One region of the uncultured Rossellomorea sp. genome, then DNA from elsewhere that is predicted to be linked to it. Evidence: riboswitches for the same ligand, from Rfam matches in the RefSeq annotation. Region 1 holds a riboswitch; each other region holds the start of a gene.

Region 1 (5,922 bases):
CGGCACCGATCAGCATACTGATGATGATTGTGATGATGAGCTTTCTGCCCGTCCACTCCATATATTCCCCTCCAGCTTGTTGTTGGTCTTTGTATAGATAAGAGTGGTGCGACTAAGGACGCCAGCCTTTCTTATCCAACGAAAAAGACACCACACAAAAACGCGCTAAGGCGGTGCGATGTCTTTGCTTATCTAACTATATGCCGGAGGGGGACGAGTTATGATAAGAGAGCTCTCATTTTGTCCCTGTAAAAACTCTTTGAACGTGATGGTTTTTGAGGTGAGAAGCAATGATTCCTCCCCACTTTTCAAATTCAACCAGGAATCCGTCATGACCAAAGGCGGTGGAGATGAAGTAGTGTTCACTCTTTGGTACGAGATGTGTAAACTCCTTTAGATAGTGAGGTGAATAAATTAAATCACCTTCATAGCTAATCGAAATCAGTTCGCACTGATAATTCTTCGCTACCTCTTCTGTTCCTCCTCTCCCCCTTCCAATATCATGTGAGTTCATGGCTTTCAGCAGGGTAAGATAGCTGTTTGGATCAAACCGCTTTCCTAATTTCTTTCCTTGGTAATCGAGATAGCTTTCGACATTGAATTGTTCGTTTTGCTTTTCACGTTGGAAACGCTGATCGAACAGTACCTGAGTCCGGTACGTGACCATCCCAACCATTCTGGCAATCTCTAATCCTTTTAAGATAGCGCCTGGTGGATAATGTCCCTTTTGAAATCCGGGGTCCTCTTCAATCGCTGTGATCCCGATGTGATTAAAAGCGAGACCATAATCATTCAAGGAAGGTGTGACGGCAAGAGCGAAAACTTTATTTATATAGGCAGGATACAGGGCTCCCCATTCCAGGGCCTGCATCCCTCCCAGTGAGCCTCCGATAACCGCTTCGATGCGGTCGATCGAAAGTTGTTGGAGTGCTTCATATTGGGCATGGACCATGTCTCTTATCGTAACACCCGGGAAGCCCGGACCGTAACGTTCTCCGGTATGTCGATTGGTTGACGTTGGTCCCGTACTTCCTTCACATCCTCCTAATACATTAAAGGCAATCACATTAAAATGTTCGGTATCAATATACGACCCGGGACCAATCAGTCCATCCCACCAGCCCCGGTCTTCACTCGTTCCCTTTACGATATGGGTCCCGGTGAGGGCATGGCAAACCAGGATGGAGGGTCCTTCTTTGTTTCCTGTCCGTTCATACGTAAGATCTACATTTTTTAACGTGGTGCCTGACTCTAATGTGAGGGATGGGATGGTAATGGAGCTTACTTCATACGTGTATGACTTCTCCATTCCTCCACCTCCTTTTTTGGTGTTGTAGCGGGGGGATCAGGATTCCACACCAGATAGCCCCGCTTGTAAAACAGTTGACTTTGGACTGATTTTTGGATATTGCCATTAGGGCGTTGAGAATTCGTCGTTAAGACTTTCGTCAAGAATTCAGATATTCTTTCTAGGGGACGGCGCGTGCATCCTGTTCGCTGATACAATCCCGATTTTGCTGATATATAGGGAATTTCGCTGATAAATCGTCCGATTTCGCTGATATATTCGAAATTCCGCTGATAAAATCAGGTTTTCGCTGATATCTCCCTTAAGTAGACCCCGGATGCTCTATAAATAGTATCTAAATCCACCTTTTCACCCTGTAAAGTGATTTCAATGACGATTTTAGGGCCATATTCTCCAGTTTCTATCACACCCGTGATGTTTCCAACGCCACTTCAATAGCATGATCCAAGTCCTCGATCAGGTCCTTCGCAGACTCTAATCCAACAGAAAGTCTCACAAGATCCTCGGTTACCCCTGTAGCACGAATTTCCTGGTCGTTTAATTGCTGATGGGTCGTGGATGCCGGGTGGATGATCAGTGATTTTGCATCCCCTACATTGGCCACATGAGACCAAAGAGAAATGTTATCGACTACTTTCCGTCCGGAATCTCTTCCACCTTTAATACCAAATACGACGATGGAACCCGCTCCGTTTTTCAAGTATTTTTGAGCAAGCTTGTGAGACGGATGCTGAGGCAACCCTGGATAGGATACCCACGCAACGCCATTATGCTGATCTAAATGCTCCGCAATCTTAAAGGCATTCTCTGTGTGACGTTCGATGCGAAGATGCAGCGTTTCTAATCCCTGCAACAGAAGGAATGCGTTTTGCGGACTTAAGCACGCCCCTAAGTCACGAAGCAGCTGCACCCTTAATTTTGTAATGAATGCTGCCGGTCCTACATCCTGTGCGTAGCGCAGTCCATTATAGCTTCGGTCCTCTTCTGTGAAACCCGGGAACTTTTCATGATTCCAATCGAACTTCCCACCGTCAATGACAACTCCCCCGATTGCTGTACCGTGACCTCCGATCCATTTTGTTGCAGAGTGGATGACGATATCCGCTCCCCACTCGATCGGCTTACATACATATGGAGTGGCAAAGGTATTATCGATGATCAACGGGATATGATGGTCATGTGCCACTTTTGCTACCGCTTCAATATCAAGCACATGTAGACTTGGATTCCCGATTGTTTCAGCGAATACCGCTTTCGTTTTAGGAGTGATCGCTTTGCGGAAATTTTCCGGGTCTGTCGGATCTACGAAATGCACCTTGATACCGTATTTCGGGAGAGTGGTAGAGAATAGATTATAGGTTCCACCATAGAGATTGGTAGCTGCTACAATTTCATCACCTGCTCCGGCGATATTTAAGATTGATAGTGAGATAGCGGCCATTCCGGATGATACACCAAGTGCTCCGATTCCTCCTTCTAACAGAGCAAGGCGTTTTTCCAACACGTCTACAGTCGGGTTCATGATGCGCGTATAAATGTTACCCGGCTCTTCAAGGGCAAATAATTTTGCCGCATGATCACTGTTATCGAAAACGTAGGATGTCGTTTGGTAAATCGGCACTGCCCTCGAACCTGTAGATGGATCCGGCTCCTGGCCGCCGTGAAGTAGTAGTGTGTCGAAATCGAATGATTTTGTCATAGAGAATTCCTCCTAAATGGTTTTGGTGATTGGGTTTCCGTTTTGCGGTTGGATGTTTTGGACGTTTGCCTGTTAAAGTTTGTTAGAATTTTGACTGTTAAATTCAGAATGATATTTGACTGTTAAAATAATGCGTTTTTTTAACAGTTGAATTTTCGACTTATTTTAACTGTTAAATATCGTCCCATTTTCTCCTGTTAAATTTCCACCAAAATTCTGCTGTCGAACTCTGAAACTGAAAAATCGAAGAAGTATGTTTCCTTAAGAAGATAGAAGAGGAAAAAATAAAAAACCCTCTTCCTAAGAAGAGGGTCTAATTTAATAGGGTCCTCCTCTTATCTTTCAGGCAATCGCCTGCAGGAATTAGCACCTTTTCATGCGACGCATTACTGCGTACATGAAGGTTGCCGGGTTTCATCGGGCCTAGTCCCTCCACCTCTCTGGATAAGAGCATGTAGTTGTCAATGTGAAAATTCTTGCGTTGAGATGAATTATAAGGGGTAACCGACCTCAACGTCAAGAGTATTTTTAGAATTTTTACATTATTTAATTTTTAACCGAAGCTGTAATCGCTTCGTTAAATTGCACGACGATGTCTTCCCCATCCTCAATACCTAACGATATGCGCACGACATGTGTGTTTATTCCGAGTTTTTCCTGCGCATCCTTCGGCAGGGCACGATGAGACGTTCCTAATGGATATGAGACCGTAGTCTCCACGCCGGCAAGAGAAGGGATGATTTTAATCCAGCCAAGTGATTTGAAGAATGTACTGATGTCACATGTGTTGGATAGCTCGATCGTTACGATGGCTCCATTTCCTTTATCGGATAAATCCGTTGGGTAATAAACTTCCTTCACGTATTCATTTGCTCGAAGGTCCGCCGCAAGAACTTCGGCATTCCTTGCTTGGGTCCCCATTCGGAGAGCCAGTGTTTTCGCTCCGCGGCATGTCAGCCAGGCTTCAAATGGACTCAGGTTCGAACCGATGTTGACGACTTTTTCTCTCGCTTTTTGAACAAGATCTTCCTTCCCGACTATGACTCCTGCTGTGATATCACTATGTCCTCCGATATACTTCGTGGCACTGTGAGCGACCAGATCCACCCCTTCTAAGAAAGGGTGGCGCAGAAACGGTGTGGCGAATGTGTTATCGATCATTGTTTTCAGGTTGTGTTTTTCAGCGAATCCGACCATTTTAGGGATATCTTCCACTCGCATAAACGGGTTTGTAACGGTCTCACTGTAGATGAGTTTGGTTTGTGGAGTAATGGCTCCCTCTAATTCCTCTAAACTTGTAAAATCAACGAATGAAGTAGAAATACCGAGTGATTTCAGCTCTTCTTTCAGCATATGGAACGTACCCCCGTATAAATCCTCGGCAGCAATGATGTGATCCCCTGATTGCACAACAGCGAGGATACCAACAAGGATGGCCGATAATCCAGAAGAAGTTGCTACACCTGCCGGGGCTCCTTCCAAGTCTGCCACCATCTTTCCAAGCTCGTCTGTATTTGGATTTCCCGTTCTTGTGTAGAGATAAGGAGACTTCCCTTCATAGAAACCCTCCAACTCCTCTAAAGAAGTAAAAGAAAAAGCAGAGGTCTGATAAATCGGAGTCGTCTTACTGCGGATTTCCTCTGTTCCTTTTAACTGACTGTGCACGACCTTAGTTGTGAATTTCATCTCTCTTTCATCCTTCCTGAATCTATGTATTTTTAAAAGTGTATCATATTCAGAAGATTGTGAGGAGTAAGATCTTTTGGAGGCATAAAAAAACACCTGCCAAATTGCAACAGGTGCACTGCGTTTTATTGAACGTTTTCCAAACATCCGATCAGGCGATTTTCAATATCCAATGCCAGGCTTTTTAGTTCATCGTTATCCACCATCTCGATCAGCTTGCTTGGTTTTGCCATACCGATCTTGGTGGTACCGCCTTCTGTGTATACCGTCACTTTGCAAGGAAGGAAGTAGCTTACGAGCATGCTTTCTTCCAGCACCTTTTTAGCTTCATGTGGATTACACACCTCTAATACGACTACTTCTTCGTTGAAATCAAGGCCCTTATCCTGCAATTTCTGGGCAAGATCGAGATTCCATAGTACACCGAAGCTCTCATCTTTCAGGACAGTTTCTACCGCTTCCACTGCTTCTTTCACACTCATTGAAACTTCCTTTGTGTAATGAAACATGTTCACATCTCCTCCTTTTTTTATCACATTCATTTAATACCTCATAGAGTATAAGGTCAAACATCGATATTCAGAGGTCCGTCCCTCTCCATTATTCCATTCCTTCGACCATTTTACCCATCATGTCTTCGTTCATGGGGCCGACGATTTTGTGTTGGATGATGCCTTTGGTGTCGATCATGTAGGTGGTCGGGATGGTAAATACACGGTATTCGTCACCGACCGCCCCCTCTTTATCCATTGGGACAGGGAAGGTCAGTTCATAACCGTCGACAAATTGATGGACGGCCTTTTCCCCATCGTCCATGGAGGTCAGGTTGACGGCAAGGATTTCAACGTTTTCTTTCTCTGCATTGTTTTCGTAATAACTTTGCATATGGGGCATTTCAGCTTTACATGGTGGACACCAGGTAGCCCAAAAGTTCAGGATCACTTTCTTACCTTGATAATCTGAAAGCTTTACGGCTTCACCATCTAAGGTGGTTAATTTAAAATCCGGAGCGCGGTCCCCTTTTGCGAGCCCCTGCTGTGCATTAGAAAGATCCATGGATTCATTGGCTAATTGGGCAGCCTCTTCCCTGGCCTTCTTTTCCTGTTGATCCTGAAAAAAGTTCACTAAGAAAATGCCGATAAGAAGCGCAACGATGGCCAAAGCAAAATTTCGTTTATTCATTGTGTTTCCTCCTTATGTTTAAGAGAAAGATGAGATAGGTCATCAT
Region 2 (5,922 bases), on a different contig from region 1:
TGAAAAAGGCACTTGGCGTATTGATGGAAACATCGAGGAGCACATTCATAAATCCGTTGATATTAAAAAGTATCTCAATGATCAACAGGTTTGAAAGCATAAGCAGAAAAATCGGTTTGATGTGATAATAAAAGTGAATCCACACATTTCGGAATAGGTGAACCCATACTGTATAGGCTTTTGAGAAACCCTTCGAATAGGAATATTCGACATATGGTTTTTCCTCTTCTTCCCGAAGCTGGAATAAGAAATGCTTCGTTAAAAAAGCAATTGGCATGATCGCAAGACAAATGATCGGGAGCAGATAGATTTTTTCATCCCCAAGGGTGTAGATGTCAAACAGCAAAATATCCGTCTTTTTGAAAAACCAGACAATGAAAAGTTGGATAAATACGATAATCAGAACATCCGGGAGGGAATCCAGTGAATCCAGCAAACGGAAGCAGATCTGATAAATTTTCTTAGGCAGAAACATAAACAAGTAGCTAACAAGGGAAGACGTGACGGCAGCAAGAAAAAAGGCCAGGAGCAAGAGCGAGAACGAGTAACCGAACAGCTGAAAAAACAACGGATAAATCGGGTAGCTTTTGAAGTCCATTGGATCCCCGATTTTGATGATAATGGAGCCTGGTCGGAGCATTTCACGTCCCATCTCCTGCAAGGTTTGAAGATATTTCCCCAGCATGATGACCAATTCCGTATCATACGCAAGCAGAGAACCGGCACCGCTGAAAAGGAATAATCCGATGCATGTGAGCAAGAATTGAATGGGAAGACCGATGACATTGAACTTTCTCAGTAAAAACACCCCCAAAGTCTTTTAGAAGTATTATATCTTTGCATTACAAAAATTTCAAAATAATTTTAATTTTTACAATAATGTTAATTTGCTGGATGTTATTCTTGGTATAGGAATTCATGCCAATGAAAATCCTATCAGTAGTGATACATACGCAGGTGCCATATAGGACATTAGCCGAGAAGAACGTTATAATGATGGTGACATAAAAGGGAACTACACAAAAATCATAGACGGTCTATGGTTTTTTGTTTTATTTATGAAAAGAAGGAGATGACGATAATGGGAAATCAAGCAGGTTGGAATCTCGAGAACAGCTATACCACACTTCCAAGTTCTTTTTTTACTAGACAGGATCCGACTCCTGTTCAAGCTCCAAAGCTGATCGTACTGAATGAACGAGTGGCTGAGTCGCTGGGGCTGGACGCGGGGAAACTTGGAGAAGAGGTAGAGGTATTTGCCGGGAACCGAATTCCGGAAGGTGCCGAACCCCTTGCTCAAAGCTATGCCGGGCATCAGTTTGGCCATTTTACTATGCTGGGAGACGGTCGTGCAGTCCTGATCGGTGAACAGATCACCCCATCAGGTGAGCGTTTTGATATCCAGCTCAAAGGGGGAGGGAGAACCCCTTATTCCCGAGGTGGGGACGGTCGCGCGGGACTTGGACCGATGCTCAGGGAGCATATCATCAGTGAAGCCATGCACGGACTTGGGGTTCCGACTACCCGGAGTTTGGCGGTGGTGACTACGGGTGAACCGATTTATCGGGAAACGGAACAGCAGGGTGCGATCCTGATCCGCGTAGCGGCTAGTCATCTTCGTGTCGGTACTTTTCAGTTTGCTTCTAAATTTGGAACGGTAGATGATCTCCGCGCACTGGCTGATTATGCAGTTGAGCGTCATTACCCGGAAGGTATGAATGCACCGAACCGTTATCTTTACCTGTTAAAAGAAGTCATCAAGCGCCAGGCTGCACTTATTGCCAAGTGGCAAATGGCCGGGTTCATTCATGGTGTGATGAACACAGATAACATGACGATCAGCGGAGAGACCATTGATTATGGACCATGCGCTTTTATGGATACGTATGACCCGGCAACAGTATTCAGCTCCATTGATACCGGGGGACGTTATGCCTATGGCAATCAGCCTCAAATTGCCGGTTGGAACCTTGCCCGATTTGCCGAAAGTTTGTTGCCGATTCTTCATGATGAACAAGAAGAGTCGCTGAAACTTGCTCAAGATGCTGTGCTGGAATTCCCTAAGCTGTATGAAGCTCGCTGGCTCGACGGAATGAGAGGGAAACTCGGTATTTTCAACAAAGAAGAAGGGGACGAATCCCTTGCAAAAGATCTTCTGGGATTAATGAAAGAGAATCGTGCCGACTATACGAATACATTCCGTTCATTAACAAATGAGGAAGAAATCGATCTGTTTAAAAATACTGAATTTATTCAATGGAAAGAACGCTGGGAAGAAAGACTAAACAGGCAAAAAGAATCGAAAGAAGCAACTCATCAGTTAATGCGAAAAAGCAATCCGTCGGTGATTCCCCGGAATCATCGTGTGGAGGAAGCGTTGGAAGCTGCTGTGAAAAGCAATGATTACAGCGTAATGGAGCGTTTGCTTGAGGTCCTTAAGAATCCTTACCAGTACACGACAGAACAGTGCGAGTACACCAAACTCCCGGAACCATCTGTTCGTCCTTACCGAACGTATTGCGGTACATGAAGAATGAACCTGTAACAGGAAGCCCAAAAGGTTTCCTGTTTTTTTTGTGTGTAAGAGGACTTTCTCATTGATAAGTCGAAACTATTCAAAGATAGTTGAGGAGAAAATGGAGATAAAGGAGTTTTTCTATTGAACCAAGCATTGCTCGTGATTGATGCCCAGCAGGAATTAATTGAAGGAAATGAAGGGGAACAAGCTGTATTCCAAAAAGAGAGGCTGATTGAAACCATCAATCGGGTCATCCAAATGGCAGCCGAAGCGGGTGCTCATCCCGTCTTTATACGGGATAAGGATGTCGGAGGCGGGGAAGGTGACGGATTCCAGGTTCACAGGGACATCCATGTTCCGGACAACGCTGTTGTGTATGATAAATTAGCGACAAATTCGTTTTATGGTACGCCTTTATTAAGCTTTTTAAAAGACAATAAGGTTGAACATGTCGTCATCATGGGCTGCCAAACAGAATATTGTATCGACACCGCTGTTCGGTATGCAACGGTTAATGGATTGGATGTAACCCTGGTATCGGATGGTCACTCAACGAAGGATTCATCCGTGTTGAAGGCTGAACAAATCATCCAGCACCATAACAAGGCTTTGTATGGTCATTATAATGTAGATCATTTCTCCGACGTCAGACAATCCGATGAAGAGTTGTTTCAGCCGAAGCATGATTATTATCGGGAGAAATACGGAATGTAGAATAGAAGAGCTCATTTTGTCAGATCTGATGAGATGAGCTTTTTACTGTAACACAGTTATCTTTGTTCATGGGAGGCGAGGGGGTGCAGGGAACCTATCTCCCAACCTGACATACCGGACAAAAATACAACCGCCTCGAAGCTGCGACCGTCTTCTCAATTTCACTCCCACAAATAAAGCATGATGCTCCTTCCCGATTGAATACCCAATGTCGATATTTTGAGCGCTTCTCTCCTTGAGCTTTTAACTTATCAACAAGTTCAAGATCGTTTGTAATTCCCCCAGTCTTATAGGATTGCATCATTAAATGAATGATTGCCTCTGATGTTTTCATCAATTGATCTTTCGTACAGTCAATCGGACGGAGAGAAGGGTGGATGCCTGCTGCAAACATGATCTCAGATCTCAAATAATTCCCGATTCCTGCTACAAACCCTTGATCTAATAAAAGAATCGACCACTTTCTTTTGTAGAATCGTTTGTCTTTCATTCTTTGGAGCAACTCGTCCGCTGTTACTTCTTCACTCAAAATATCGGGTCCCACTTTTGCAACGAAAGGATGCTCAGGTACCTCTTCATCACGGAGGACTTCAATATCAGATGCACTGTAAAGAAGTGCCGACTTTTTCTCATTATGTAGAGCCAATCTGAGCTGGCGGTTTGTCTTCGGATAATTGTAAAGGTTCCTGATGTACCACTTTCCATAGAGTTGATTGTGTGAATAAATGGTGTAGCCATTGTCAAAGCGGATAAGCATGGCTTTTCCTTTCGTATCCACTCTGGTCACGATCGATCCTTTTAAAAGGTCTTCGTACTCTTCTAAATGAGGGAAGGCAAAGTACACATCTTGTACGTTTTTATTTTTAAGAGCGCGCTCTACTCCATCTGCAGCTCTTCTGATTTCCGGACCTTCTGGCATGGCAGTTTCTCCTTTTTTAGTATAGTTGTTCCCTTTTTTCTTTCCGAAGTAACATTCGGATAGGCTGGGCTGCTCATCTGTTTCATGTTCTTGACATTATTCCAATATATTGATAAAGTTTTAAAAAATCTACATATTTTCTTATCCAGAGAGGTGGAGGGACTGGCCCTTTGAAGCCTCAGCAACAGGTCTGTGAAGATACTGTGCTAATTCCAGCGGGTGATTCAAACCTGATAGATAGGAGCAATCTTTTATTTGTCGGTGACGCACTCGTTCAGGGTGCGTTTTTTGTTTGTCCACTTATTCCACAATATATTCAGGAGGAAGGGTGTTTTTTTATGGAACACGCAGGTCAGAGTTTTAAAAGGAAGATGAAGACACGGCATTTGGTGATGCTGTCTCTTGGAGGGGTGATCGGAACCGGGCTATTCTTGAGTTCGGGTTATACGATTCATCAGGCTGGACCGTTTGGGACGATCCTTGCTTATTTGATTGGGGCGCTGGTTGTTTATCTTGTGATGCTTTGCTTAGGCGAGCTTTCTGTCCATATGCCGGAGACGGGATCCTTTCATAGTTATGCTGCAAAGTTCATTGGTCCAGGCACCGGTTACACGGTGGGCTGGTTATATTGGCTGACATGGACAGTGGCATTGGGGTCGGAGTTTACGGCGGCTGGCTTGATGATGCAGCGCTGGTTTCCTTCGATTAGTGTATGGATATGGAGCGCGGTCTTTGCTGCGTTGATTTTTGGACTTAATGCATGGTCAGTGCGGTTTTTTGCTGAATCTGAATTTTGGTTTTCTTTAGTAAAAGTGATTTCGATTGTTGCGTTTATTGTGATCGGGGCAGGGGCGATTGTCGGGTTCATCCCTCTCGGTCAATCAGAGCCCGCTCCGTTTTTCTCGAATATCACAAGTTCAGGGTTGTTTCCGAATGGGGCATTTGCCATCTTGATGACCATGCTTGCCGTGAACTTTGCCTTTTCAGGAACAGAATTGATCGGGGTTGCGGCGGGAGAAACGGAGAATCCATCAAAATCGATTCCTAAAGCTATCCGCACCACGCTTGTGAGATTGATCATCTTTTATGTAGGGACGATTGTCGTATTATCTGCTTTATTACCGAGCCAGTCAGCCGGTATATTGGAAAGTCCTTTCGTAGCGGTGCTAGGACGGATTGGAATCCCATATGCCGCCGATATCATGAATTTTGTTATTATAACGGCCATTTTATCAGCCGCAAACTCAGGTTTGTATGCTTCTTCCAGAATGCTATGGTCGCTGGCAGATAAGCAAACCATCTCACCGATCTTTGCCAAATTGACTGATAGGGGAGTCCCTCTCAATGCGATTGTATGCAGCATGCTGGGAGGGGGACTGGCCTTGCTTTCAAGCATCATTGCACCGGGAACGGTCTACATCGTATTGGTTTCGGTCTCAGGCCTTGCGGTAGTGATCGTGTGGATGAGCATTAGTGCTGCCCAATTTCTATTTCGAAGACAGTATATAAAGGAAGGAAACGATGTGAAAGATCTGGCTTATCGGACGCCGCTCTACCCACTCGTTCCCATTGCGTCATTTCTGCTTTGTCTAGCTTCTTGTATCGGCATTGCCTTTGATCCCACTCAGAGGATAGCCCTTTATTGCGGAATCCCGTTTATCGTCCTTTGCTATGGAAGCTATTATCTAACACAATACGTAAAGAAAAGAGGAAAAGGTTATGTCGAATCAACTGAAGCTAAATCCCATTGATAGTATTTTACAAAAACATT
Region 3 (5,922 bases), on a different contig from region 1:
TGAGGTTGTAGCGATCGCACCAGTAGGATTATTAGGATAGTTAAGAAACATTAACTTTGCACTTTCTAACTCTTCACGAGACTGTTCTCGATAATCAGGTAGAAATCCATTTTCCTCACGGAGAGGCATTTTGATCATGCGGGCTTCTGCTAATGCTACCCCGGATAAATAATCCGGGTAACCAGGATCAGGCACTAATACACCATCACCAGGGTTCAATAAACATTGAGGAATTTCAACTAAACCTGCCTTTCCTCCGAACAGCACAGCTACCTCTGTTTCCGAATCTACTTTTACACCGTATTCACGGAGGTAGAAGGCGGCAATCGCCTCTTTAAATGACGATAAGCCACGGAATGGAGGATATTTATGATTCGATGGTGAAGCAGCTGCTTCTGTCAGTTTTTCCACAATATGTGGAGGAGTCGGCTGATCCGGATTTCCCTGCCCTAAATTAATGACATCATGTCCCTCTTCCACAACCGCATTCACTGTACTTGCAAGGGATGCGAAAAATTGTTCAGGTAATAAATCTAAACGTTTTGCCTTACTAAAGGTTTTCATATACTCACCCACTACATTTTTTTGAAAATTAATTACTTTCAAATTCTAGTCACAAATGATATAACGGAAAATAAAGAATGTAAAGGAATAAATTCCAAAAGTCTATAATGAGGTGAAGCAAATGATTCAAAAGATAGGTCTCGCACAAATGGATATTGTGTTCGGAAACCCTGAAGAAAACAAGAAAAAAGTAGAACAATGGGTTAAAAAAGCGAAGAATGACGGCTGTGATACAGTTGTGCTGCCTGAGCTTTGGACGACTGGATATGACCTTACAAGAATGGATGACATCGCTGATAACGGTGCGAAAGATTCATCTTCTTTCCTGACTTCTCTATCAAAGAAATATTCCATTCACATTGTAGGTGGTTCTGTGGCAAACAAAACACAGAATGGGGTGAGCAATACACTTTTAGTTGCGAATTCCGATGGCAGGTTGGTGAAACAGTATTCAAAGCTTCACCTTTTCAAGCTAATGAATGAACATCATTATTTACTTCCTGGACAAGAAGATGGCATGTTCACCCTTCAAGAAACAGAGATGGCAGGATTGATTTGTTACGACATTCGTTTTCCGGAATGGTTCAGAAAACATGTACTATTGGGAGCCAAGATTGTTTTTGTCGTAGCAGAGTGGCCAGCAGCACGAATTGATCACTGGCAGACCCTCTTAAGGGCACGAGCGATTGAAAATCAGTGCTTTGTAATCGCCTGCAACCGTGTGGGCAGTGACCCGAACAATGAATTCGGCGGTTGTTCCCTCATCATTGATCCCTGGGGAGAAATTCTTTCAAAGGGATCTCAAACGGAAGAATTGGTTTCAGCTGAAATCAATTTACATGAAGTAGAAAGAGTCCGAAAACAGATTCCGATATTTCAGGATCGAAGACCGGATTTTTATTAGAAAGGTTATTTCTTTAAAAAAACCGTTGACATGGAAAATACTTCAATGGTACCATTCAATTCATATGGAACATTCTGAAAGTTTAATTAAATAGCGTACGCAACTCTTATCAAGAGCTGGCTGAGGGATTTGGCCCTATGAAGCCCAGCAACCGACCATAATACCGTATTAAAACGGGGCGCAGTAAGCGCCGGATTGACTAATCCAGTAAGGCACGGTGCTAATTCCAACAGAAAGATTATCTTTCTGAGAGATAAGAGGCGACGAAGATACCTTCTTCAAGCCTCTTTCGAACATGGAAAGAGGCTTTTCTAATGCCACGGAAAAGCCTCCATAACACTGTACTCATAAGGGTGTACTAAAAGGAGGAACGAAAATGGCAATTACTAAACTCAATACGTATCAACCACTAACTGAACAGTCGGCAATTGTGCTGGCCATTCGTTTAAGAATTTTTGAAGATGGAACTCTCTTGACATGTAAAGAAATAGGAGACGGCAACTTAAACTTGGTATTTCATGTAGTAGAGAGTGAAACAGGTAAAGGAATCATTATTAAGCAAGCACTTCCCTATGCAAAGGTTGTAGGGGAAAGTTGGCCATTGACAATCGAACGGGCAAGAATCGAAGCCGGTGCTCTAAAGCTTCAACGATCATTTGTAGGGGATCTGGTTCCTGAAGTGTACTACTCAGATCCTGCACTTGCGATTACGGTAATGGAGGATTTGAGTGCACTGACGATTGCCCGGGCAGGCCTTATCAAAGGGGAAAAGTATCCACAGCTCTCCCAAGACATCGGAACTTTTTTAGCCAATACACTGTATTTCACATCTGATTATGCCCTTCATCCTTTCAAGAAAAAGGAATACGTGAAAGAATTTTCAAATCCTGAGCTATGCAAAATTACTGAAGATCTCGTATTTACTGATCCTTTTTTCAATAGTGAAACCAATGAATTTGAGGAAGAGTTATCTCAAGATGTTCAAAAATTATGGGAAGATTTCACTGTAAAGCTTGAGGTGGCAAAATTGAAAAAGAGCTTTCTGACTGAAGGGGAAGCGCTACTGCATGGAGACCTTCATACTGGTAGCATCTTTGTAGATCAGAACCAAACAAAAGTGATCGATCCCGAGTTCGCCTTTTATGGACCGATTGGCTTTGACATTGGACAATTCATTGCAAACCTCATCTTCCAGGCGGTTTCAAAACCTGAAGAGAAGGATACGATTCTCCATCACATCCAGAATACCTGGAACGTCTTCTCTACGACGTTCTCCAAACATTGGATGGAAAGCCGAGATGCCTACACGAAAGTAAATGGCTACCTTGAATATGTATTGGAGAAAAGCTTTCAGGACAGCATCGGCTTTGCAGGATGTGAATGTATCAGAAGAACCATTGGCCTTGCTCATGTTGAAGATTTGGAGAGCATCGCTGATCAGGAACAAAGAATAAAAGCTAAACGTACTTGCATAGCTCTTGGAAAAGAACTGATCGTGAAACGCAAACAGATCCAGTCCATTGAGGGACTCATATCCTTAATACAGTCACATTCTTAATGAATAAAGGAGATTGACATGACACAAACACTTACAATTCCAACTTCACTAGAGTGGCATGAAGATTATTTACTGATTCTAAATCAACAAAAACTGCCTAACATAGTGGAATACAATAAACTCTCGACCATTGAAGATTATTATGATGCGATTATCACCCTAAAAGTGAGAGGGGCTCCTGCTATTGGCATCACGGCGGCTTACGGATTAGCCCAAGCAGCCTGTCAGTATGAAGCGAATACCCTAGCAGAATTCATGGACCTCTTTCATCGGGACAAGAAATACCTCATTGAATCACGGCCTACTGCAGTCAACTTGGTTTGGGCTTTAAATCGCCTGGAAAAGGTATTAGAGCATATATCTTCGGTTAATGAAGCCAAAACCAATTTACTCCATGCTGCAATCCAACTTCATGCAGAAGACGAGGCAGTATGTCGTTTAATAGGAGAATATGGATTAAGTATATTGAAGGACAAACATAAGGTGATGACCATTTGTAACGCAGGTTCCATTGCAACGAGTAAATATGGGACGGCATTAGCCCCATTTCATTTAGGAAGAGAAAAAGGAAAAGCTTTTCAGGTTTACGCATGTGAAACGCGGCCCGTTCTGCAAGGGGCACGACTGACTGCTTGGGAATTACAACAATCCGGAGTTGACGTCACCCTCATCACCGATAGCATGGCGGCTCATACAATGAAAGAAAAAGGTATAGAAGCAGTCATCGTTGGTGCTGATCGCATCTCTGCCAATGGGGATACCGCAAATAAAATCGGAACGTCCATGCTTGCCATTCTGTGTAAACACTTCAATATTCCTTTTTATGTTTCTGCTCCATCCTCCACATTCGATCTTTCAATCCGAAACGGTAATGAGATTCCGATTGAAGAAAGAACCCGGGAAGAGATCACAACAGTAGGTGGAACATTGATTGCACCAGAAAACGTTCCTGTTTATAATCCCGCCTTCGATGTTACTTCTCATGAGTTGATTACAGGCATTATAACGGAAAAAGGTGTTCTCTACCCTAGCTTTGAAGAAAGTATTCAACAAACCATCGGTTAAATCCAAAGGAAGAGCAGGAGATCCCTCCTGCTCTTCCTTTTACTTCCTTGCTATTTCTCATACAGTTTTGACGATGCCCACATCTCCCTCGGGTTCACTTCGTATATGCCATTTTCCCGATACATAAACTGATGAATAATAAATTCTCTTCTCAGGGTTGCAAAGTCCTCATGAAATTGTTGAATATATTCATTCAAATCTTTTTCCTTATATTTTTCTCCCACCTTTAATCCTTCCACCATATGTTCCAATATAAATAATTTCTTTTTTTGTTGAGAAGGAATATTTTTGATTCGTCCATTTTTCTCAAGGAAATTATTCTTTACCTTCTGTTTTTCTTTCAATAACTTCTCTGACATCACATTTTCCCCTTTCTCTTCCTGAGCAAACTGATGAAGAACATTTCCATGATGACTCAAAACCTTTTTATTCAAATAGTAGTAAACCGTGTTCTTCTCTCTTCGTGAATAAACAAGATTGCACTCTTTCAGTTTCGTTAGATGATGGGATATTGTCGGGGCAGTGAGTCCCAGTTTTCCCGCAATGGCTCCCACATGTAAGCTTTCAGATGCCAGTAAATAGACAATCTTGATTCGGGTAGCATCACCCATCGTTTTATGAAAAGCTACCTGTTTACTTAATTGCAAAAGGTCTCCTCCTCACTATTTAGATTACCATCTAATTAGATGATAATCTAAATAGGGTTGTAATTCAATCACTAATTATAAAAGGTTCTTTTCTTAAACTTTGTTGCTTTTGAAAAAGCGAGTAGTGGGTTGATTTCCGATCCAGGTGCTCGCTTTCCGCGGGGCGTGAGTTGAGCCTCCTCGGGCTTTGCCCTGCGGGGTCTCAACTTTCCCGTTATTCCCGCAGGAGTCGAGCACCTTCCGCTCCAATCAACTTTCTAAGTGTGAGTTTCTTACTCTAGACTAATATAAATATCATAATTGTTTAGAATACAGCATTTTTCAAAATGTACAGTAGATTTTAGCTGGTATAGGACAAACTGTTTCATTCAATTGTTTATTAGCATAAATAAGCTGTGTCACGAAAACTCTTATACATGGTGAGGGCTGCGTAGACTCCATTTTGGTCGTTCCGAGACCCCGTTCGGCTAAGCTGAGGAGGCTCGGCCGAATGCTAGCTGCAAGTGGAGCAGTTCCCTCACCACCTAGTACACGCTAATTGACAGAGCCCTGAAGAGCTTATGTTAAAAAGCAACAATCTTTGAGAAAAGAGCGGTATAAAAAAACAGGCAACCTCCATTTGGAGGATGCCTGTTTTTCATTCTATTGTTCTAACAACAATAAGGTTTCTTTCTTATCCACCTGCTTACCGGCATAGCCTGTAAGTGTTTTATTCTTTCCAATGACCCGGTGACATGGGATGATGATGGGGAAACGATTGGCTTTATTCGCTTGTCCTACTGCCCTTACAGCTTTAGGTCTTTGAATCGCTTGGGCTACATCCTGATAAGACCAGGTTTCACCAAATGGAATCTGCTGCAGGATTTTCCATACTTCTTTCTGAAAAGCTGTTCCTTCTATCTTTAAAGGAAGATCAAATTCCCTTCTCTCTCCTTTAAAAAATTGTCTGATTTGTTCTTGTGCAATTTTTAATATCGGATGATCCGTATCAGAATCCGCTTTCCCCTCATCTTCTATAAACTGTACTGAAATAAGATAGCTCTGATCTGCTTGAAGCTCTAGTTTCCCAATTGGGCTCTCCATCACAATTGCATGAAATGACATTATACTGGACTCCTTTAAGATTTAGGTAGATAAATGTGGAAGATGGTTCCTTCTCCGACGATACTCTCAACCCGAACGCT

Evidence for each region. Region 1 has a riboswitch for S-adenosylmethionine ahead of Q1B03_RS15385 (O-acetylhomoserine aminocarboxypropyltransferase/cysteine synthase family protein). Riboswitches for the same ligand answer to the same signal wherever they lie in the genome.
Region 2: linked by a shared signal. The riboswitch ahead of mmuP (S-methylmethionine permease) and the one ahead of Q1B03_RS15385 (O-acetylhomoserine aminocarboxypropyltransferase/cysteine synthase family protein) in region 1 are both predicted to bind S-adenosylmethionine.
Region 3: linked by a shared signal. The riboswitch ahead of mtnK (S-methyl-5-thioribose kinase) and the one ahead of Q1B03_RS15385 (O-acetylhomoserine aminocarboxypropyltransferase/cysteine synthase family protein) in region 1 are both predicted to bind S-adenosylmethionine.

The regions. Positions count from the first base shown of each region.
Region 1 covers NZ_CANKZT010000004.1:171,789-177,710, reverse strand. Annotated here, with positions in the region: gene Q1B03_RS15395 (S41 family peptidase) at 1-61, opposite strand, end outside; gene Q1B03_RS15390 (homoserine O-acetyltransferase) at 236-1,309, opposite strand; gene Q1B03_RS15385 (O-acetylhomoserine aminocarboxypropyltransferase/cysteine synthase family protein) at 1,713-3,008, opposite strand; SAM riboswitch class I at 3,341-3,459, opposite strand; gene Q1B03_RS15380 (PLP-dependent aspartate aminotransferase family protein) at 3,555-4,694, opposite strand; gene Q1B03_RS15375 (DUF302 domain-containing protein) at 4,820-5,203, opposite strand; gene Q1B03_RS15370 (redoxin domain-containing protein) at 5,295-5,876, opposite strand; gene Q1B03_RS15365 (hypothetical protein) at 5,869-5,922, opposite strand, start outside.
Region 2 covers NZ_CANKZT010000008.1:125,764-131,685, forward strand. Annotated here, with positions in the region: gene Q1B03_RS20195 (ABC transporter permease subunit) at 1-808, opposite strand, end outside; gene Q1B03_RS20200 (YdiU family protein) at 1,073-2,530, shown strand; gene Q1B03_RS20205 (isochorismatase family protein) at 2,660-3,232, shown strand; gene nei (endonuclease VIII) at 3,327-4,151, opposite strand; SAM riboswitch class I at 4,290-4,395, shown strand; gene mmuP (S-methylmethionine permease) at 4,490-5,902, shown strand; gene mmuM (homocysteine S-methyltransferase) at 5,871-5,922, shown strand, end outside.
Region 3 covers NZ_CANKZT010000002.1:355,719-361,640, reverse strand. Annotated here, with positions in the region: gene Q1B03_RS08740 (pyridoxal phosphate-dependent aminotransferase) at 1-564, opposite strand, end outside; gene Q1B03_RS08735 (carbon-nitrogen family hydrolase) at 686-1,468, shown strand; SAM riboswitch class I at 1,572-1,728, shown strand; gene mtnK (S-methyl-5-thioribose kinase) at 1,845-3,026, shown strand; gene mtnA (S-methyl-5-thioribose-1-phosphate isomerase) at 3,045-4,091, shown strand; gene Q1B03_RS08720 (metalloregulator ArsR/SmtB family transcription factor) at 4,142-4,738, opposite strand; gene Q1B03_RS08715 (methylated-DNA--[protein]-cysteine S-methyltransferase) at 5,381-5,842, opposite strand; gene Q1B03_RS08710 (PAS domain-containing sensor histidine kinase) at 5,857-5,922, opposite strand, start outside.